3 regions of the Shewanella sp. 38A_GOM-205m genome follow, and region 2 is predicted to be linked to each of the others. Evidence: predicted binding sites of a transcription regulator. Region 2 holds the regulator's gene; each other region holds the start of a gene.

Region 1 (7,354 bases), on a different contig from region 2:
TTTCCATCTGTTATCCATGGAAGGCCAAACAGAAGAAGCCAGGTTGGTGTACCTGATAAGGGACTTTGATAGGGCTCAGTTTGAGCAGCGCAAGGCCTGGCTGCAGGAATCTGTGACCAAATGTAATGCCGAGCTGCAGGCCGGTAGCCTGGAGATTAGGATCAGCGACAGTTATTACAATATGAAGGACTGCATCTTGCCTGTGCCTCATGTGACAGATATTGCCTGTCAGGCGATGGAGATGGCCGGCATAACACCGGATATCAAACCTATCCGCGGCGGCACTGACGGTGCGCAACTGTCCTGGAAGGGGCTGCCTTGCCCCAACATCTTTGCCGGTGGCCACAATTTCCATGGCAAACATGAGTATGTTTGTCTTGAGTCAATGGAAAAGGCGGTAGAGGTGATCATCAATATCGCCAGGTTAACCACTCAAAGATACGCCGAGTAATCTAAATAAAGAGTTCCACTCTGTCGTCATCGGCGGGGCGGGACTCTATCACAGCCGGGAAGCGAACCCGAAAGTGTGCGCCGCCGAGGCTGGAGTCATTGAGAAGGGTGATATTGCCCTTCAGTAGTGTGACGGCATTGAAGGCCGCCGCCAATCCAAGCCCGGTGGCGCCGGTTCGTCTGCTGGTGGTAAAGAAGGGCTCAAAGATCTGGCCGGCAATCTCGGGGGCGATTCCCTTGCCATTGTCTTCGATATCCAGCTGTAGTTCTTGACCCTGCTGTTGTGCGCTGATGCTGATCTGATGGCCGGTATCACCCTCAAAGGCGTGAGCATAGGCATTGGAAAGTATGTTGGTCACTATCTGCTTCAGCAGGCTGTGGCTGCTGGTAAGCCAAAGATCGGCTTCGACCTGAATCTCCACATCTACCTGGAATTGCTTGAAAGATAGCGCTACAGCATCGGCAAATTCCTGCAATACCAGGGGGAGCAGCATCTGTTCGTGCACGTCATTGCCTTGCTCGGCAGCAATTGCCTTGAACTTCTGGATCAGGTTACTGGCGCGGGTAATATTACTGATGATCAGTTCACAGCTCTGTTGATATTCGTTGAGAATGGCATTGAGCTCTTCCAGCGTAGCGCCATCGTTTTGCAACAGCTCAACCAATTCATTGATATGCTGCAGCTGGCTACTGGCAGCGGTGAGGCAGATACCTATCGGGGTGTTTATCTCATGGGCGATGCCGGATACCAGACCGCCGAGCGCGGCCATTTTCTGCTGTTCGACCATCACCTGTTGAGCCCGTTCCAACACCAACAGCGACTGTTCAAGTTCTTTGGTTTGTTCTTTGACCTGCCTTGCCAGCTCATCTTTATAGCTGCGTTCCAGTTCCAGTAGTCTTTCCCTGTCACTCAAAGCTTCTTGCAGTTCGTAGCGGGAGCGGTTCAACTGGGTGAAAGAGGCGCGCAGCTGTTGCTGCATCAAATTGATGGCCAGGGCAACCTGGGTAAATTCATCCTGTTTGTCCCGGCGCTTAAACTGCAGTGGTTGATAATCCTGCTCCAAGTCGAGCTCTGAGCAGTACTCACTCAGTTGCAACAGGTGCCGGGTAATGGTGGCCCAAACCAGATAGAGAATGAAACCGGCCACCAGAAAGGTCTTGATACCATTGGCCAGTAGTATCAGTAAGGCCTTGTTCACCAATCTGTCGTAGATTTTGGAGAGATCGGCTTGAACTCTCAGCTCACCGACATTGAAATTTTGGCTGCTGGTCTTGTGCACCAACGGAAAGCGCTTCTCTATTACACCTTGGTCTCTGTACTCGCCGGCGGTCCATTCTTTACCACTGTCATCTTCTATGACCACATAGCTGGTATCCGGCAGTTGGTTGAGTCCGTTGAGTTGGGTCTTGATAAGCCTTTCATCTATTACCCAGATACTTGCCGCCAGCACATCCAGGTTGGCTTTTTCAATATTGGCAAACTCATCGTTGATTCGGCCAATGTCACCCTTGTAATCGGAAACCAACTGCAAACCTGTGGTCACCAGAGTGATCAGTGAGCTGAACAAGATAATAGCCAGAGTCAGCCTGCGGCCGATGGGACTACTGATGAGCTGCTGCATAAAACCGGGCATTAATTTCAACTATCTTAAGTGCTTGCTGTGGATAGCTTTAAGCATAGCTTCGCATCTGACTTTCGCGGCATTTTTTGTTGCCGCTGATGGCAAAGTTCGCTGAGCAATCCTGGCACTGGTTTTGCTTGATTAGCGGTTGGAACAATTTTCTGACGCTGGATAGAGCCATGAAGAGACTGAAACTTGAGGTATTGAAAGAGGGCAAGTTCAAGGCCGCTGCATTGCAACTGACACTGTGGGTGCTGCTGATAACCACATTGCTGCTGTTTATGCCAAAGTCCTTGCTGGCCCTGTTGCATTTGGAATCCTGGGTAGAAGCCAATGCCCATTATATTGGCCTGACACTGCTGTTGGCCTTGGCCTATATTGGTGCGCTGGCCGTCAATCTTTTGTTGGATGAAGCGATAAGCCGTTTGAGTGAGCGCCGGATCAACGAAATGATTGAAGAGAAAGTCAGGTTACTGGATCCCGCCGAGCGGGCACTGTTAAGGGAGTTCTTCCTGCAGGGAGCCAGTGTTTTGACTCTGCCGCAAAATGAAACGCCGGTGCAGGCACTGCTCAAGGCTCACATACTCGAGAGTCTGGGAAATGAACGCCATTATGCCATTCAAGGCCCCACCGCCGAGTACAAGATAGCCATGGCTGCCCGTAAGCATCTGAATCGCAAAGTATTGCGTTTACCATCCGGAGAGCCCAGCCAGGAAGAGCTGCAGCATCTTATCAAGGCAAGACCGCAATTTATCAATGGTATTGCCCAAGTGCGGAAACACGCTGCTTGAAGGCAGCAAAAAAGAGGGCAGCCACAGGGCTGCCCAAGCAATACTCAAAAACGTCATTGCATTTAAAAGAACATGGAAATCAAAGCTAAGGCTTTGCTGACTTTACAATAAACATCCACATAATGTAGGAGATGATCCCGATCGTACTGAAGATAACTATCATCGACAGTAAACCTATGGGGTTTCCGAACATTAGATCTAACCAGAATGCCATCACTGAAGTCCTCTTTCTTGTAAAGTCAAAGCTAAACTAACCAAATTTGCTTCGGCCGGAGCTGATCTCGATCAACAAATGTTGTCAGAGTTGTTAATCGGGTAAATCAGCATGTTAAAACATGAGCTTTATCATGTTTTGCTTAAATTAGCCGGCTAAGGAGCAACGTAAGTGTTCCCTAAAGGGAATAGGATCAAAGGCTAATATTAATTACTACACTAAAGGAGTAGGGTGGCTTGGCCTGCGATTGTTCATTGGCAAGGAGCGTGCGATGCAAACCTCCCGAGGTCTTTTAAAACTGATATTAAACCAGTGGCAGTTTTATCCGCTGTTGTTCTTGTTGCTTTACCCCCTGTGGAGCCTGTTACACGGCGCCAGTTATCTCGCCTTTGCTTCTCTATTGGCTGCCTTGATAGTGCTGGCTTGGCTCGGTGCCAGACAGCTGTCCAATCTCAAGCGCCTGGAAAATGCCGCCCGTCATCTGGGAGAAGGCGATCTCAGCTATCAGTTGTCGGAACAGGATGCCGGCATGTTTCATTCTGTGGTCCACGGTATCAACCGTATGGGAGAGGACGTTGGCCGCACCATTCTGTCTTTGGTCAATACCGCAGATGCGATGAAGAGTGTGGCCATGGATATCAAGTCCATCAGCGATGCCGCCCATATCGGAGTGGAGGAGCAGGAAAAACAAGCGGAATTGGCAGCGACCGCCATGACCCAGATGGTTTCTACTGTGCAGGAAGTCAGCCGTAATGCTGCCAGTGCTGCCAATGCCGCAGAAGAAGCCAGGCAGGCGGCCCGCAGTGGCGACCAAACTGTCAGGCAGGTGGTGCGGCAGATAGATGATATGTCGGCTCAGGTTGGGCAAACTCAGCAAGTGATTGCCCGCCTGGCGGAAGACAGCAACAACATAAGTACCATCATAGACACCATTTCCCAAGTGGCAGAGCAAACCAATCTGCTGGCGCTCAACGCCGCTATCGAGAGTGCCCGCGCCGGCGAGCATGGCCGAGGTTTTGCTGTGGTTGCCGATGAAGTCCGTAGCCTGGCACAGCGGACGTCTGCGGCTACAGTTGAGATCCAACAACAGATATTGCAATTGCAACAGGGCGCCGATGAAGGCGTGAAAGTGATGACCACCAGTGTCGAGCAGGCCAGTGCCACCCATGCTATGGCTCACCAGGCGCAGCAAGCATTGGGGCAAATTGTGGCTCAGATTGAAAGCATTACAGATATGTCGCATCAAATAGCGGCAGCTTCGGAACAACAACAGGCAGTTGCCGAAGAGATCAGCAGCAATATCTCATCAATGGCACAAGTGGCGGTGGAGAATGCCAAAGAGACCCACAGTACCAACCTCTCCAGCCTGAAGGTATTCAATATGTCGCAGGAGATCAGTTCCCTGCTTGGGCGCTTCCATGTCGACAAACGGGCGATGGAACAGTTGGAGAAACGCCATCGCTTTGTTGAGTGGGGGCCGCAGTTGGATCTCGGCATGGAAGAGATCAATCGTCAGCACCAACGTCTGGTATCCCTGATCAATGAACTGCACCGCACCTTGGAAGAAGCTTATGGCCTGGAAGCGATTAAACGCATAGTACAGGGCCTGGTGGATTACACCGCCAATCATTTCGCCTATGAAGAGGAGTTGTTTGCCCGTTTCGGTTATCCGCAGACCGAGCAGCACAAGCTTAAACACCAGCAATTAGTGGCTAAGGTACTGGATTTCCAGAAACGAGTGGCCAATGGTGAAGATGTTGCCGATGAATTGATGGCCTTCCTCAAATCCTGGCTTATCAACCATATTCAGGGCAGTGACAAGGAGTACACTGGCTTCCTAATTGCCCGCGGAGCCCAGTAGTCAGACTGAATTTTGTCCAACCGATCAGGATTTTGGCAAACAGGCTCGTAAAGCGCTTGCCATTGAAGTGAGCACAGGTATAATGCCGTTCACTCGCCGATGAGACTTCGTCGCGAAACAATCTATATGTGCCAGAGTGGTGAAATTGGTAGACACAGGGGATTCAAAATCCCCCGCCCTTAAAAGCGTGTCGGTTCGAGTCCGACCTCTGGTACCATCTCCCTGAGAGATAACAGAAACCGACCCTAAGTCGGTTTTTTTTGTACCCCAAAATCACCTCTGTTAAATACTTACAGACATGCTCTACCGAGAGGTCGTCCTCTAGCAATCCAACCTTGGCGGATGCCTACCTAAGTCAAATCGTTAATTGTGGTAGTTTTCCCGCTATCCATGACAGATTTTATTCCTTTGTCCCTGGCTGCGACACACGAATACATTTGGCTGGTTAACAGCTTTAAGGTTGAAGTAGGTTTGGTCGTTTTCGGAAATTTATTTAGTTATAAATTGGCTTCTATTCTACTTGAGAGTTAGTCGGCACGAACCCTATACCATTCATTGCACCACGTCTCTCAGTATAGAGTTCGCTGGTAGAATGGCTTTCAATATGAACTTAAATTGTTTATTACTGCTCTTAGCCAAATAACTGTTCCAAATCGCGGAGCACAGGAAGGGAACTCAGTCCTGTTTGAGCGTTCAGATCTATCGCCAAACAAACCCACCATTCGCCCAAGGACTGAGAATGGCCATCTTAACACCACCATGACGCGCTGAGCGCAAGCGCATGCAAAAATTGATTCAAAAAACCAACGATAAGCACTTTGCCAGGCGTCTGATGGCGATGTTGATGTTGCATCAAGGGCTGCCGGTTACCCAAGTTCAGCACATCACCGGCGCAGCCCGCTCCAGCATAGGCCGATGGTTGGGCTGGTACACCCAATGTGGCATCGATGGACTGAAATCAGAGAAGCCGGGGTGGCCAGCCATACTACACATTGAGTCCTTGCTACGTATACTATCTTCGTTAATTCAGCTGTGGCCCCTAGCGTAGCCGCTGAAGCGGCGAGTTACTGGCCATGTGATTAACGCACCGCTTAAGTCCTGCATTGCCGCATCCGCCGTCCGTCGATTATTATCCCAAGCAAGAGCCATGAGATAAGCGTTCATCCCGCGACATTTTTCGCACCATTTGTAAAACGTTGCACTGCTCTTAGCATGCTCTCGGCAAAGTTAAGGAATAGATGTACGTGCTGCAACTTGCTTGAGGATGTTCATTATTTGACTATCCGTGTATCGCGATTTTTCATGTCGAATTTCCTGCGTTTACCTTACGAGAAAATTCTACTTTTGGATCTGGTTATTTTCCAGGCGGACTACCCATATGTATTTAGTGAATGCACTTATTCTCGAATCTCTTTAATTTAGGCTTTAATAATAAAGTTTTTCATTGTTGAAATTCACATCTCATTCTAAGTGATACCACTGTTGTCTAATTGTTTTTAATTTGTCAAATCATTGCCTTTTCCGTATATATTTGATTTAAATTTCAAACGTGTATTGATACATTTTGAGTAACTATGTTAATGTTGTCAGCAATTTTTCTGGATCCAAGTGTCAATAGATATGGAATGCTATGAGAGTCACGAAATTTAAGATTTTTTGTTTTGCACTATTACTCTTTAACGTTTTTTGTTCTGAGGTGGCATATAGTACAATATTAGTATTAGGGAGCAGTGGTGGAACTAAATTTATCTCACAAGATACTTCGAGTTTCGATACTTTGATTATAGATAAACCGGTGAGGGGAATATCGTATAATGAGTTTTCTATGTTCTCCATCTCTACAAGAAAACTTGTGATTTTCAATGGCTTTAATAACGGAATTACACCTGCAAATACAATCATCATTAAATCATCAAATATTTCTATAAAAAATGAGATTGAAATTATAGGCTCTCCTGCGAATATTATACTTGTATCACCATCTGTTTTAACTTGTGCTGGATGTTCATTTGATAATGCAGGAAGGGTGACTTTTGCTAATGCGTTACTAGGTAGTAAACAGCTAATACATAGCTCCGGTATGGTTGGTAAATTATCAACGATAGATTCTGGGCACATTCAAGTGTCAAATGTGATATCTCCAGGAATTCAATCTTTAGAGTTTATTGCTGATAATATATCTATTTCCGGGACTATTGATATTAACTTGAGAGCGGATGTTCATCCAGAAGGTGGTTATGTTATTCACCCTAATGGAGCAAAGGTAGTTGGTTCTGGTGGAGTTAGCTTTTATTCTGGGAAGATGGTAATTAACTATGAAAATTTGAGAGTTGACTCTGCGAATGTTGTCCAAGAAAATTTTTTATTAACTGCAAAAGTTCGTGCTGCTTCAATTGCAATTATTAGTCCTAAGAAT
Region 2 (7,354 bases):
GCACTCCGGCCGCAGGATGGTACTCAGTTCCATCGTTAGTGTTTTGTCAGCTTTTCTTTGTGTTTAATGACCTGACGATCCAATTTATCAATCAGAACGTCGATGGCGGCATACATGTCGGCATGTTCAGAAGTTGCATAGACTTCGCCGCCTGTGAGGTGGATCTTGGCTTCGGCTATCTGTTGCAGTTTTTGTACATTGAGCACAACATGCACATTATTGATCTGTTCGAAATGGCGTTCAAGTTTAGAAAACTTACTTTCCACGTAGTCACGCAGTGAGTCGGTGATCTCGATATGATGTCCTGTCAGGTTGATTTGCATAGAAAGATTCCTCCAATTTCCAACTGTGGATTTATAAACTCTTACGCTGGTTCGACGGTGGTATCATCATAGCCTCGCGATACTTGGCTATGGTGCGTCTTGCAACGTTGATTCCCTGTTCTGCCAGAAGTTGCGCCATCTTGCTGTCGCTCAAAGGCTTCTTCTGGTTTTCCGCTGCCACGAGCTTCTTGATAAAAGCCCTGATCGCCGTGGAAGAGCATTCTCCGCCATCTTCGGTGCCGACATGGCTGGAGAAGAAGTACTTCAATTCAAATATTCCCCTGGGGGTATGCATATACTTTTGCGTGGTGACCCTGGAGATGGTCGATTCATGCATCTCGACCGCCTCGGCAATATCGTTGAGTACCATGGGTTTCATGGCCTCTTCACCATATTCAAAAAATCCCTGCTGGAGCTGCACTATACAGTTGGCCACCTTGAGCAGGGTTTCGTTGCGGCTCTCCAGGCTCTTGATAAACCATTTGGCTTCCTGAAGATGACCACGAATAAACTGGCTGTCTGATTGACTGCGGGCGCTACGAGCCATGGCAGCATACTGCTGATTGATCCCGAGTTTGGGCATACAGTCCGGGTTGAGTTCTACTACCCAGCGGCCGTTTTTCTTCCAGACGCTGACATCAGGGATCACATATTCCTCGTCCATCGGCTGCACCAGCAAGCCGGGGCGGGGATTGAGACTCTGGATAAGGTTGATGGCTTCACGCAGCTGATCTTCCTTGAGCTTGGTCTTGCGCATCAGGGTGCGGAAGTCGCGGGCGGCAATGAGATCCAGATGTTCGTCAATCAACAAGCGGGCGTCGGCCAGATGCGGGGTGTCGGCGTTGAACTGTTGCAACTGGATCAGCAGGCATTCGCGCAGATCTCTGGAGGCGATGCCGACAGGATCGAAGTGCTGGATCCGCTTGAGTACTGCCTCGACTTCATCGAGCTCAATCTCAGGGTTGCCCATGGCTTCGAGGATCTCCTCTGTGCTCTGGGTCAGATAACCCTGCTCGTCGATGGCATCAATAATGGCGGTGGCAATGGCGTCGTCGGTATCGGAAAACGGGGTCAGGTTCTTCTGCCATTCCAGATGTTCATAGAGCCCTTCGCTGGTTTCCCCCTGGAAGGGCATATCATCTTCACGGCCCATGGCCGGCCCGGAGGCACTGGCGGCGGTAAAGACTTCGTCCCAGGTGGTATCCATAGGTAATTCATCCGGCATAGACTCATTGTTCAATGCCTCTGAGGTTTCTACCGTGGAACCATCTTCCTGCTTGGCGCTCAACTCGCCGGCGTCGTTTTCCTTGTGGTTGTCGTCGATAGCGTCATCCTGGTTGTCCTCGGCCATTTCCAACAGAGGGTTGGCTTCCAAGGCTTCCTGGATTTCCTGCTGCAGCTCAAGGGACGACAGTTGCAGCAGGCGAATAGCCTGTTGCAACTGAGGTGTCATGGTCAACTGTTGACCCAGTTTGAGCTGGAGTGACGCTTTCATTATACCGCTAATCCCTACTCGTTATTTTTCAAGGAAAAAATTCAATAATAACAAACTATAATACCCGGAATTGCCACCGGATGACATGATCCTAACTATAGCCTGAATTGTTCGCCTAAGTACACAGCGCGCACTTGCTGGTTGTCCAAGATTTCAGCGGGTGTGCCCTCGGCGATCAACTGCCCATGGCTGACTATGTAGGCTCGCTCACAAACGTCGAGTGTTTCGCGAACATTGTGGTCTGTGATCAGCACCCCCAAACCGCGGGATTTAAGCTGTTCGATGATTTTCTTGATATCGATAACTGAGATGGGATCCACACCGGCGAACGGCTCATCCAGCAGAATGAACTGTGGATTGGCGGCCAATGCCCGGGCGATTTCCACTCGGCGGCGTTCTCCGCCGGAGAGGGACATCCCCAGGCTGTCACGTATGTGGGTAATATGGAATTCTTCCAGCAACTGTTCGAGTTGTTCCTCGCGCTCGTCGCTGTTGAGTTCTTTGCGGGTTTGCAGCACGGCCATGATGTTGTCATGCACCGACAGCTTGCGGAAAATACTGGCTTCCTGTGGCAGGTAGCCTATGCCTTTACGGGCACGCAGGTGCATGGGATCCAAGGTCAGCTCGTCGTCGTCAATGAAGATACGGCCCTTGTCACTCTGTACCAACCCAACCACCATATAGAAGGTGGTGGTCTTGCCTGCCCCGTTGGGGCCCAGCAGCCCCACGATTTGGCCGGTATTGACCGACAGGCTGACGTCTTTGACGACGTTGCGTTTCTTGTAACTCTTTGCCAGATTCTGTGCCGTCAGGGTGCTGGTCATTGCGGCTCCTGCTGCTGTTCTTTCTTATTGAGATCCTGATAGTTTTCCGGCTGGATAACAGTGGTTACCCTGTCTTGGCCTTTGCCGCTGCTTTCCGCTTCCAGCTGCTGCTTGTTGATGTCGTAGACTATCTTCTCTGCGGTCACTTCGCTGCCGTCTTGTTCTACTTTGGCCTGGCCCAGCAGGGTCATGATACGACTGTCTATGTTGTAGTGGATCTCTTTGGCCTTGGCACTGGCCAGACGGCCGTCTTCCAGTTTCTGGGTATAGGTAGCGGGTGAGCCCTTGGCCACCAGGATCCGCTCGCCACTCTTGTCTTCTGTGTAAGCCGTGAGTTCATCGGCCAGCAGTTTTAAACTGCCCTGGGTGACTGTGACAGGCCCGCCGTATACCACACGCTTGTTTTTGATATCGGCAAACTGATTAGCGGCGCTGATCTCTACTTTTTGCAGCAGATCTTCTTCAATGGCCACTGCCGACAGGCTTGTGATGCACAAGAGGGCACCGATAAAAAGCTTACTTGGTTTCATAGGTTCCTTTCACCTGACTGGTCAGCTTCACTTGCTGAGCATTGAGATCGGCGTACAGGCCGGATCCCTTGATATTAAAGTCTTTGCCTTCGATCAGGATCTCGCGATCTGAGGTCATGATCATGGTGTCCAGATCCAGCTCCACATAACTGGTTTTCAGGCTCTGGATCGGTTCATTGGGGCTAATGGCGTCGATGATAACATTATTTTCAAGTACCACTCGGTTACTCTTGCGATTGAGCCTGCCTTCGTTGGCAGACAGACGCCACTGTGCCTCGCCCTTGTCCGGATAGACCAGATAAACCGGTTGGTTGAAGAAGGTCTTTTCACTGGCTTCATAATGTTCCATGTGCGCCGCGGCGACCCTACTGGCGACATTGCCCTGCTCATCAAAGTTGACCGAGCGCAGGTCATCGGCGACAAAGTCAGGCCGAACCACATCTACAGGCGCCTCACTCTGTTGAGCGTTGCGCTTGTTCTGCACCTGCCAGTAAAGGATAAGTGCAGTGGAGAAAAACAAAATAATGGCCAGGGTGACCCTATTCATATACTCATTCCGTGGGCATTTTCAAATTTGTCCTGACTGAGCAGGATAAGATCCGCCAGCTCCCGGAGTGCACCATGGCCGCCGGCAATCTGAGTGACCATGTGGCAGTGCTGCCTTACCCAAGGATGGCCATCGGCTACGCAAACCGCCAGCCCCACTTGCTTCATCACCGGCAAGTCGACAATGTCGTCACCTATATAGGCCACTTGTTCAGGCTCGAGGTCATAGTGCTTAAGCAGCGCCTCATAGGGCTCCAGCTTGTTGTCTATGCCTTGATAAATCTTGTCTACCCCCAGGGCCGTCATGCGGTTTTCGACTATCTGGGACTTGCGGCCGGTGATCACCGCCACCTGAATGCCGCAGGACAGCAGCGAGCGCACCCCATAACCATCGCGGGTATGGAAGGCCTTCAGCTCTTCGCCGCTGTTGCTCATATAGATGCGGCCATCGGAGAAGACACCGTCAACATCACAGATAAGCAGTTTGATTTTGGCGGCTCTTTGCCAGTTATCTTCGCTTATGGGCCCGTAGAAACCTTGATGACTCATCAGATAACCCCCGCCTTGACCATATCCAGCATATTGAGAGCCCCAATCGGCTCATTGGCGCCATTGATGACAATAAGACCGTTGATGTCATTCTCGTCCATCACCTTCAGCGCCTGCGCCGCGAGGATATTGTCACCACTGGTGATGCAATCACGGGTCATGACGTCGCTGATTTTTGTAGTACGCAGGTTGACTCCGGCGTCTATGACACGTCTCAAATCACCATCGGTGAAGATACCCACGAGTTGCTTCTGCTGATTGACCACGGCGGTCATACCCAGGCCCTTCTTGGAGATCTCATACAGGGCGTCGGTGATACAGATATCTTCTGTGACCAACGGCAGCTCTTCGCCTTTGTGCATCACATCGCTGACCTTGAGCAGCAGCTTGCGTCCTAAAGCGCCGCCGGGATGCGACAGGGCAAAGTCATCTTTGGTAAAGCCCTTGGCTTGCAGTAGCGCGACCGCCAGGGCATCTCCCATCACCAGGGTGGCCGTGGTGCTGGAGGTGGGCGCCAGACCCAGCGGGCAGGCTTCTTCAGGCACCTTGATGCACAGATGCAGCTGCGCCAGCTTGGCCATGGTGGATTCGGGCTTACCTGTCATGGAGATCATAGGGATCCCCTGGCGCTTGATGACGGGCATCAGGGTCAGAATTTCGCTGGACTCGCCCGAGTTGGAGATAGCCAATACGATATCGTTTTCACTCAACACCCCAAGGTCGCCGTGGCTGGCTTCGCCCGGGTGAACGAAGAATGCCGGGGTGCCCGTGCTGGCGAGGGTGGCAGAAATCTTGTTGCCTATATGGCCCGATTTCCCCATCCCCATCACTATCACCTTGCCGCTGCAGTTGAGGATCAGTTCGCAGGCTTGGGCGAATTCGGGGGAATCAACAAACTGGTACAGGTTGTCCAGTGCTTGTTTCTCGATATCTATTACTCTGCGGCCCCATTGGCGCAGTTGCTTAGCTTCTGCCATAGTTGTCTCTCGTCTTTTTGCCCTTCATCGCTAGTGGGATTGAAACAGGCTGTATTGATAGCCGATGAAGCTTATCAGTAGTAAGGCACCGTGCCAGCGTTTGAGTTCACGTTGTTTGCCTGTGCTCAGCACCAGGAGTGCCAGGGCACAACTGGTGCCCAAAACCATATAAAAGTCGCGTCCGGTCGCCGCGGCATCGATTACCCCCGGGGCTATAAGGCCGGGTATTGCCAGTACCGCCAGTATGTTAAACAGATTGGAGCCGACAATATTGCCTATGGCCAGGTCGTCCTCTTTCTTGAGCACACCGGCCACACAGGCCGCCAGTTCCGGCAGGCTGGTGCCTACGGCAATGATGGTTAGACCGATAACCAGATCAGACAGTCCAAAAGACTTGGCGATGCCTACGGCACCGTCCACCATCCAATCCGCCGACAGCGGCAAGAGTACCAAGCCTATTATCAACCATAGTACCGCCTTGGCAGTGGGCACATCTTTGGGGATCTCGGCATCGGCTTCGTCGGCGAGTGGATCCTTGTTCTTATTGGTCAGCGCATGCCAGATAAGATAGCCCATCAGGCCGAAGAACAGCGCCAGTAAAATAACCCCTTCGCTGCGGCTAAGATACTCATCGTGCAGGAAGTAACCCGCCAGCACTGTGGCACCCAGCATCATGGGGATCTCCCGCTTCAGGGTCTTGGAGCTGACGGCGATAGCCCCAAGCAGAGCGGTTAAACCCAGGATCAAGCTGACATTGGCGACATTGGAGCCCAGCACATTACCCACGGCCGTATCCGGCATGCCGGCCATGGAGGCGCTGGCGGCAACGAACATCTCTGGGGCCGAACTGCCCATGGCCACTATGGTCAGTCCTATCAACATGGGGGGTAACCCCAGGTTACGGGCAAAAGCCCCGGCACCATAAACGAATTTATCGGCACTCCAGACCAGGACGGACAAGCCGGCGAGCAGCAAGAAAATATTGAATAACATGCAGTAAACAAAGCTACGGATTCTGGCGTGCATTTTCGCCGTATTTGCTACAAATTGAAAGTATCACGGCGCGATACTATTGATTCAGTTGTGCGCTTATCCTCAATTGCGTACAATTTATCGCTTATCTTTGGCTTGGCCATACGGGTTACCGGGCGCCATTCAGCGTCAATTCAGTAAGCCTGCGGCAGTATCAAGCCTTATAACGGCGGGCCTTATGTGCCATGGCAGCTACAGCTGCGCCGTAACTTGAATTCCACTAGACAAGGTCTCCATTTCATTTTGATGCCGGAATCCAGCAAGCAGCAAAATCCTTCTCCCCTGGTCGAGGTCAACAATCTCGGCTTCAGTCGTGGCTCGAGGGTGATTTATGAGCAGATAAGCCTCACGATTCCCAGGGGTAAAGTCACTGCCATCATGGGGCCCAGCGGCATAGGCAAGACCACGCTGCTGAAGCTCATTGGTGGGCAGTTGACTCCGGATCACGGCCAGGTGCTGTTCGATGGTCAGGACATTCATAAGCTGAGCCGCCACGAGCTGTTTGAAGCCCGTAAGCGGATGAGCATGTTGTTCCAGAGCGGCGCCCTGTTCACCGACATGAATGTGTTCGATAACGTGGCCTTTGCACTCAGGGAGCACTCAGGGCTGCCGGAAGCTATTATCCGCCGCATAGTGTTAATGAAGCTTGAAGCCGTAGGACTTCGCGGCGCGGCGCAGTTGATGCCAAGCGAACTTTCCGGCGGAATGCAGCGCCGGGCTGCCTTGGCCCGCGCCATAGCACTCGAGCCGGAAATGGTGCTGTATGACGAGCCCTTTGCCGGTCAGGATCCCATCTCCATGGGGGTGCTGGTGAAGCTTATCAAAGAGTTGTCCGATGCTCTGAGCCTCACCTCTGTGGTGGTTTCCCACGATGTCAGTGAAGTGCTGAGTATTGCCGACTATGTGTATGTGATCGCCGATAAGCGCATCATAGCCCAAGGTACACCGGCCGAGCTTAAGCAGGCCGACAATCCACAGCTAAGGCAGTTTATCGACGGTATGCCGGACGGCCCCGTGCCTTTCCACTATCCGGCGCAGGATTATCAGAAGGAGTTGCTCGGTGAGCTTGACTGATTCG
Region 3 (7,354 bases), on a different contig from region 2:
TGCGTGATACTCTGGGGCGTTTCTTTGATATTGCCGTTGATGGCGATATCGATGGTTGTCCGGTGCAAGACGGGGTCATTTTCAACCACTTTGATACTTCGTTCGAGGCCTGGCTGGTTCGCACCGGTGCCAAGGTGGGTGTTTGCAGTGAAACACCGGCAACCCAGAACCTGGATCAGCGAATTCTGGCCAACAGCGCCGTGATGCACGCCTTTGTGCAGCAGCAGTTGGCTCCCATCAAGGGGTAACAGCCAAAAGCGATACCGCTCAAAAGCAAGACCCCAGCCTAGGCTGGGGTCTTAGTTTTGAAAGGCTTTCAGGGATTGAGGCGGGTAGGAATACCGCTTCTGTCATCCAACAGGCGTTTGAGCACGGTGGAGTCGGTGTCGGCATGGGCGATAAAGCGGCTGATGGCCGGGGTCATCTTCAATACCACAGGTGCGGTGGATTCAAACTCGGCCTCGGTGCGCGACAGCGGCTGATGCACTTCCAGATAGCGACCGCCATCCGGCTCCAGGCTGGCCTTTATCGGCTGATTGACAAACTGTACCCGGGTGCCGTTGGGCACAGTATTGAACAGATGCTCGATATCCTGATTACGCAGGCGGACACACCCCTGGCTGACACGCAGGCCTATACCGAAGCTGGCATTGGTGCCGTGAATGGCATACAGGTTACCGATATAAAGCGCATACAAGCCCATGGGGTTATCCGGGCCTGCGGGCCAGACCTTGGGCAGGGTGATACCGTTGGCGGCATATTCCTTGCGGATCCTAGCCGTTGGGGTCCAGGTGGGGTTGGCGCGTTTGCGATAAACCTTGGTCACCCAGTTTTCCGGGGTATCCCGACCTATCTGGCCTATGCCTATGGGTAAGACCTGTACCGTATTGCTGTCTTTGGGATAGTAGTAGAGGCGCATTTCGGCCACGTTTATCACTATCCCTTTACGGGGGGCATCCGGCAGGATCAGCTTGTGAGGGATCAGCAATGTGCTGCGGGGCTTGGGAAGAAAAGGGTCGACCCCTGGGTTGGCCTCGGTCATGTTGGTCAGCCCCAGTTGATATTCGTCGGCAACACTCTCCAGTGTGCGCTTGTCATCGGGCACCACATAATACTGGTTGTCACCGACGATACTGCTGCCCTCTGGCGGCAGAGGATATTCAACGGCCTGCGACAGGCAGGCGGGAAGCAACAGGCCCAGTAACAGGGCGAGGCGGGGAATTCTTGTCATAGGATATTTTTCTTCATTAAACGCTGTCAGTCGCCATGGTTTCAGGCATCAGAGTCGAGCAGGCATCCTTACCTTTTCCGGCGCAGATTTCAACAGATTGCGGCAAAAAAACTATTTCAGTTGCAGGCGTTTCGCCAGTCGATGCAGGTTGCCAGGGTCGACGCCCAACTCGCGGGCACTGGCGGCCCAGTTGTATTGATGCCGCTCCAGCACACTGCGCAGCAGCTGTCTTTGGAACTCCGCTGTGGCTTGCTTGAGTGTAATGGTTTCTGCAGGCACTGTTGTGTCCAACTGGCGCGACAGCGCACTTGGAGAGGGGCTCTTTGACTGCAACTCACCCAGTTGCAACTGGCATTGGTTATGGTCACTGGCGGCGCGCGCCAACACGCTGGCGCGGTGCAACAGGTGTTCCAGTTCCCTGACGTTGCCGGGCCAGTCGTTGGCCAGCAGCCAGGCTTCCGATTCGGCGGACAGACTCAGACGCTCCAGCCCCAGCTTGCTGCGGCAACGTTCAAGAAAATGCCCGGCAAGCAGTAGTATGTCGCGGCCCCTTTCTCTCAGTGGCGGCACAAGTAGCGGGAAAACACTCAGCCTGTGGTAGAGATCGGCGCGAAAGCGGCCTTCAACCACCTCGGTTTTGAGATCCTTATTGGTGGCGGCGATAACCCGCACATCTACTGTCAGGCTTCTATCTTCGCCAACCCGTTGCAGATCGCCGTATTGCAGCACCCTGAGTAACTTGGCCTGCAGCGGCAGGCTGAGTTCGCCTATCTCGTCGAGGAACAAAGTCCCCTTGTCGGCCAATTCAAACTTACCGGCGCGATTGCTGATGGCGCCGGTAAAGGCGCCTTTGACATGACCGAAGAGTTCACTCTCGGCGACCGACTCTGGCAGGGCGGCGCAGTTGAGGTACACCAGAGCCTTGTTGCCTCTGGGCGAGGCGGCGTGTACTGCCTTGGCAACCAGCTCCTTACCCGTGCCGGTTTCACCGAGGATCAACACGTTCAGGTCGCTGGGAGCGACCACGGCAATTTCCCGCTTCAGCGCCAACATCTGCGGGCTTTCCCCCAGAAGTTCACTGTGGCCGGTTTCCGGTAGCGGTCGACTCTGGCTCTGTAGCGACAGGCTTTCCAACTTATCCAGCAGCAGGGCATTGCCGAGGGAGGCGGCGGCGATGGCGCTCAGGCTTCGCAGCTCTTCATCGCTGAAATCGTCGAACTGGCAAGGGTCCAGACCATCTATGGTCAAGGCGCCTATCAGCTGTTCCTTGTCCAGCAGCGGCAGGCCGATACAGGCATGCACCTTGAGCTTATCTGTGTGGGCGGCTATCAGGCCATCGTAGGGATCCGGCAATTGGCTGTCTGCCGGAAAACGCACCAGATCGCCGGCGCGGGCGATGGCCTCCAGTCTCGGGTGCTCTGTGATGTTGAAGCTGCGACCGAGTACATCGGCCCTGAGGCCGTCGATTGCCAGTGGGATAAAGCGATTGCCCTGAAATCGCAGCAGAGCGGCGGCATCACAATGGAGATTGTCCCGTACCGTCGCCAGCAGGCGACTGAATCTGTCGCTGTTTGGCAAACCTGAGGTGATATCCAGCGCGATACGGGTGAGATCGGAATGGCTGAGTGGCATAAGCTGACCTGAATAAAATCCCTGGGGTGAGTCTACCCCAGGGACAGTGGAATGTCATTTTGACATTATTTTTCAGTGTGAGTGGCTAGTGACTGGTAGCAATGGCCAAGCGTTTGGCCTTGACCGCCTGTCGCAACAATCCCAGCAGGAAGGCGCCCAGCAATAAACCACCGACGGAGAAGATGATGTCACCGAACATCCGCATCCATACCAGGCGTTCTACCAGTGGGCTGTGGATCACCTCTGCCGAGCGGGCAAACCAGTAGCCATGATCCAGCACGGCAAAGAACTGCACTATGCCCACCGGCAGCAATGACAGGAATAGCATGGCGGCCAGCCCCAGATTCAGGCTCCAGAATGCCCCCTTGAGCCACTTGTCTTCCCAGCGCAGTTTACCGGCAAGTCCTGACAGGCAGAACAACATCAGGCCTATCCCCAACATGCCGTAGACTCCCATAAAGGCGCCGTGGGCGTGGGTGGCCGTGGTATTCAGCCCTTGAATGTAATAGAGGGCAATCGGTGGATTGATCAGGAAGCCCAGTACACCGGCGCCCACCAGATTCCAGAAAGCGGTGGCAACAAAGAACATGATGGCCCAGTGATAGCGTTGCATCCAGGGAGCGGCCCGGCGCAGGCGATAGCTTTCCACCGCTTCAAAACCGATAAGGGCCAGAGGCACCACTTCCAGCGCCGAGAAGATAGCGCCCCAGGCGATGACCGAAGTGGGTGTGCCGGTGAAATAGAGGTGATGCAGTGTGCCTATCAGGCCTCCGGTCAGGAAGATCAGGGTAGAGAAGAGTACCGCACCATTGGCACTGCGGGCACGGATAAGGCCAAGACGCACAAACATCAGGGCGATAACCGAGGTAGCAAAGGTTTCAAAGAAGCCTTCAACCCACAGATGTACTACCCACCAACGCCAATATTCGGCGATGGCAAGGTTAGTGTTTTTACCCATAAACAGCCCGGCACCATAGAGGAGGCCGATAGCAACACAAGAGGCGTAGAGTACCCAGAGCACAGGCTTTAGCTCAGATTCCTGTTTCAGGGCGGGCAACATGGCGCGGCTCACCAGTGCCAGCCAGATCATCAATCCGGCCAACAACAGCAATTGCCAAACCCGGCCGAGATCTATGTATTCATATCCCTGGTGACCGAAGAGGAAGTTGTTGTCCAGTGAGAAGTATTGTTGTACCCCCAGCCATTCACCGGCCATGGAGCCCAGCACCACTACCAGAAGAGCGACCCACAATAGGTTGACACCGAAGCGTTGATATTTGGGCTCGTGACCGGAAAGCGCCGGTGCGATATAGAGCCCGGTACCGAGCCAGGCCGTCGCTATCCAGAATACTGCCAGTTGAGTATGCCAGGTGCGGGTCACTGAATAAGGCAGGATCTCACTCAAGGGAATACCGTAAAACTCCTGGCCCTCAACCGCATAGTGCGCCGTGACGCCACCGAGCAGTATTTGCAGCAGAAATAGGCCGATAGCGGTAATGAAGTATTTACCCGTGGCCTTTTGTGAAGGGGTGGGTTTGTGTCTGAACAGGGGATCTTCTGTGGCGGGAGCCGGCAGGGCTTCATGTTTGCCGGCGGCATGATACCAAACCAGGGCACCGATACCGGCCAGCAGAGTCACTATGCTCAAAATCGACCAGACGATATTGTCTGATGTCGGTGTATTGCCCAGTTGTGGATCGTAGGGCCAATTATTGGTGTAGCTGTAATTGGCATCCGGGCGCTCGGTCACTGCGGCCCAAGCGCCCCAAAACAGGAAGGCATTGAGCTGTTGACGGCGCTCGGCAGATCCTATGGTATTGGTTTTCATCGCATAGGCTTCCCGCAGCTCATTCAGCGCGGGATCGTCACCAAACAAAGATTGATAGTGCTGACTCACTTGCGCCATGGCGGCGATACGGGTGTCGGAAAGCACCACCCGGGTGTGACCTATCTCGTCTGTAGTGACAGTGTTATGGCGCAAATCGTCCCTTAAAGCTTGCTCCAATGCGGCCTGAGTACTCTTGTCCAGGCTATTGAAAGGCTTGTTGTATGTCTCCTTGGCTCGAATATCCAGCCAGGCTTCGGCCTCACGGTGTAGCCAGTCTGCGGTCCAATCCGGAGCCACATAGGCGCCATGGCCCCAGACTGAGCCAAGTTGATGTCCGCCCATGGAGCGCCAAACCAGCTGCCCTTGTTCTATGTCCTTGCCGCTGAAAACCACTTGGCCCTGGCTGTCGCTATAGACATCGGCAATCGGTGGTTTTTCCCGATAGATTTCACTGCCGATACTGAGAAGTACAGTGAAAGAAGCGACCAACACAAGTAACAGTGCGATCAGGGTGAATTTTTGTCTGCTCATTGGCATCCCTCTGACAAAGTCTATTTGATAGGTTTTCCTACATAGAGCAGCCAACGTGCCAACTTTTATTCTTGTTTTTAATCAGTGCATTACTTTTTTGTGTGTTTTTGATGGTGTCATTTTGATTGTATTAAAAGTGTCTTTTTAACATTAATAACTGTCATTATGACACTAGCTGTTTGCCAGAAAGCTATAGCTAATATCTTGACGAGAATTCTTGGATTTCAAATTCTTTAGTTATTTGAAAAAATAAAGTTTTTTTCATTAATTTGAGTTTATGTTTCTTTGGGTTCAGATTTGATGTTTTATAGGTAAATTTTCCATTTTTTAAGGGTTTACCTGGCTTCTTTTACTGGTCTTTTTCGCTGGCAGTAAAAATAAGTCAACTGTTTCTACTGAAAAATAACCCGAATTAATGATATAATCCCGTCTGTAACCCACGTGTTTTCCGGAGTCTCGTTAGAGCCAGGTTTCTCTTTTATTAGCTTCCCCGCATTTTCAACTGGAGGGTCATTTGAACGCAGATATCATCAACAGCTTTTTCCTTGTCGGGGCCTTGCTTATTGCAGTCAGCGTGCTGCTCAGCCCATTGTCTTCGCGACTCGGTATTCCTATTTTGGTGGTATTTCTGGCGGTGGGTATCTTTGCCGGTGAAGATGGCCCAGGCGGCATAGTATTCAATGACTATTCAGTTGCTTATCTGGTCAGTAACCTGGCTCTGGCGGTTATTCTGCTCGATGGTGGCATGCGTACCCGGGTTGCCAGTTTCAGGGTGGCATTGTGGCCGGCCTTGTCATTGGCCACTTTTGGAGTGGCGTTAACCACCACATTGACAGGTTTGTTGGCTGCCTGGTTATTCGATCTCAACTTACTCCAGGGCACGTTGGTGGGAGCCATTGTCGGTTCGACCGATGCCGCGGCGGTATTTAGCCTGCTTAAAGGCAAAAACGTGAATGAGCGTGTCGGTTCGACACTGGAAATCGAGTCCGGTTGTAACGACCCCATGGCTGTGTTTTTGACCGTGACTCTGATTGCCATTCTCGGCAGCAGTGGCGATGAACTCTCGGGCAGCTATCTGGCACTGAGCTTTATCAAACAGTTTGGCCTGGGCGGGATCCTCGGTGTCGGCGGCGGTTGGCTGTTGTGGCAGGTTATCAATCGCAATCAATTGCCGGAAGGCCTCTACTCCATTTTGGTGCTGAGTGGTGGACTGATGATCTTCGCCATCTCCAATGCCCTGGGAGGCAGTGGTATTCTGTCTATTTATCTGGTGGGTCTATTTCTCGGTAACAAGGCGACCCGTGGCAAACACTCGATTCTCAACGTGCTCGATGGTATGACCTGGCTCAGTCAGATAGGCATGTTCCTGGTACTGGGACTCTTGCTGACGCCATCGGATCTGAAAGATATCGCCTTACCGGGCTTGGCACTGGCGTTCGGGATGATCTTTCTGGCGCGGCCGATTGCGGTTTGGCTCAGTTTGCTACCGTTTCGCAGTTTCCATGACAGAGACAGATGGTTTATCTCCTGGGTCGGGCTGCGCGGCGCTGTGCCCATTATTCTGGCGGTATTTCCCATGATGGCGGGGCTGCCACAAGCGCAGCTTTACTTCAACCTGGCCTTCTTCGTGGTGATGGTTTCCTTGCTGCTGCAGGGCAGTACCTTGTCCAAGGCGGCGCAGCTGGCCAAGGTGGAGTTGCCACCCAAACCGGCACCTATTTCCCGCGCCGGGGTGGAAATTTATCCCACCAGTGAATGGGAGATATTTGTCTATCGCCTCAGTGAAAACAAATGGTGTATCGGTGAGCCTCTGAGGCGTCTTGCCATGCCGGCGGGAACCCGGATTGCTGCGGTATTTCGCAATAACGAACTGTTGCACCCTTCGGGGAGTACCAGGCTGATGGCCGATGACATTCTTTGTGTGCTGGGGCAAGAGGACGATTTGGAGCCTCTGAGTCAGCTGTTCAGTGAGGCGCCAGAAAAACGCGAGGCGCCCCGCTTCTTTGGTGACTTCTTTATTTCAGTGGATGTGATGCTGGCCGATATGGCACCGATTTACGGCATGCAGCTGGAACCCGAATATGAGCAGATGCGGGTTGCCGACTTACTGCTACAGCAACTCGGCAGTCACC

The links. The regulator sigma-54, encoded in region 2, starts transcription at its own class of promoters, with help from an activator protein. The targets are predictions, from matches to a motif close to GTTGGCACGNNNNTNGNNT.
Region 1: the regulator sigma-54 is predicted to act here: its motif matches at 2,193-2,211, upstream of N512_RS0112135 (superinfection exclusion B family protein).
Region 3: the regulator sigma-54 is predicted to act here: its motif matches at 5,267-5,285, upstream of N512_RS0112410 (nitric-oxide reductase large subunit).

What each region holds. Positions count from the first base shown of each region.
Region 1 is NZ_JADP01000018.1:25,952-33,305, forward strand. It holds gene pepT (peptidase T) at 1-451, shown strand, start outside; gene N512_RS0112130 (sensor histidine kinase) at 453-2,084, opposite strand; gene N512_RS0112135 (superinfection exclusion B family protein) at 2,252-2,863, shown strand; gene N512_RS24090 (DUF3149 domain-containing protein) at 2,949-3,077, opposite strand; gene N512_RS0112145 (bacteriohemerythrin) at 3,349-4,938, shown strand; tRNA gene N512_RS0112150 (tRNA-Leu) at 5,069-5,155, shown strand; gene N512_RS24825 (hypothetical protein) at 5,289-5,375, opposite strand; partial or broken gene N512_RS24535 (IS630 family transposase) at 5,720-6,079, shown strand; partial or broken gene N512_RS24665 (IS3 family transposase) at 6,082-6,210, opposite strand; gene N512_RS0112160 (hypothetical protein) at 6,764-7,354, shown strand, end outside.
Region 2 is NZ_JADP01000003.1:243,894-251,247, reverse strand. It holds gene ptsN (PTS IIA-like nitrogen regulatory protein PtsN) at 1-33, opposite strand, end outside; gene hpf (ribosome hibernation promoting factor) at 36-323, opposite strand; gene N512_RS0104250 (RNA polymerase factor sigma-54) at 355-1,818, opposite strand; gene lptB (LPS export ABC transporter ATP-binding protein) at 1,914-2,642, opposite strand; gene lptA (lipopolysaccharide transport periplasmic protein LptA) at 2,639-3,172, opposite strand; gene lptC (LPS export ABC transporter periplasmic protein LptC) at 3,159-3,719, opposite strand; gene kdsC (3-deoxy-manno-octulosonate-8-phosphatase KdsC) at 3,716-4,267, opposite strand; gene N512_RS0104225 (KpsF/GutQ family sugar-phosphate isomerase) at 4,267-5,244, opposite strand; gene N512_RS0104220 (calcium/sodium antiporter) at 5,275-6,237, opposite strand; gene mlaF (phospholipid ABC transporter ATP-binding protein MlaF) at 6,523-7,350, shown strand; gene mlaE (lipid asymmetry maintenance ABC transporter permease subunit MlaE) at 7,337-7,354, shown strand, end outside.
Region 3 is NZ_JADP01000018.1:92,085-99,438, forward strand. It holds gene N512_RS0112395 (N-acetyl-ornithine deacetylase) at 1-248, shown strand, start outside; gene N512_RS0112400 (L,D-transpeptidase family protein) at 317-1,231, opposite strand; gene norR (nitric oxide reductase transcriptional regulator NorR) at 1,343-2,863, opposite strand; gene N512_RS0112410 (nitric-oxide reductase large subunit) at 2,949-5,222, opposite strand; gene N512_RS0112415 (potassium/proton antiporter) at 5,737-7,354, shown strand, end outside.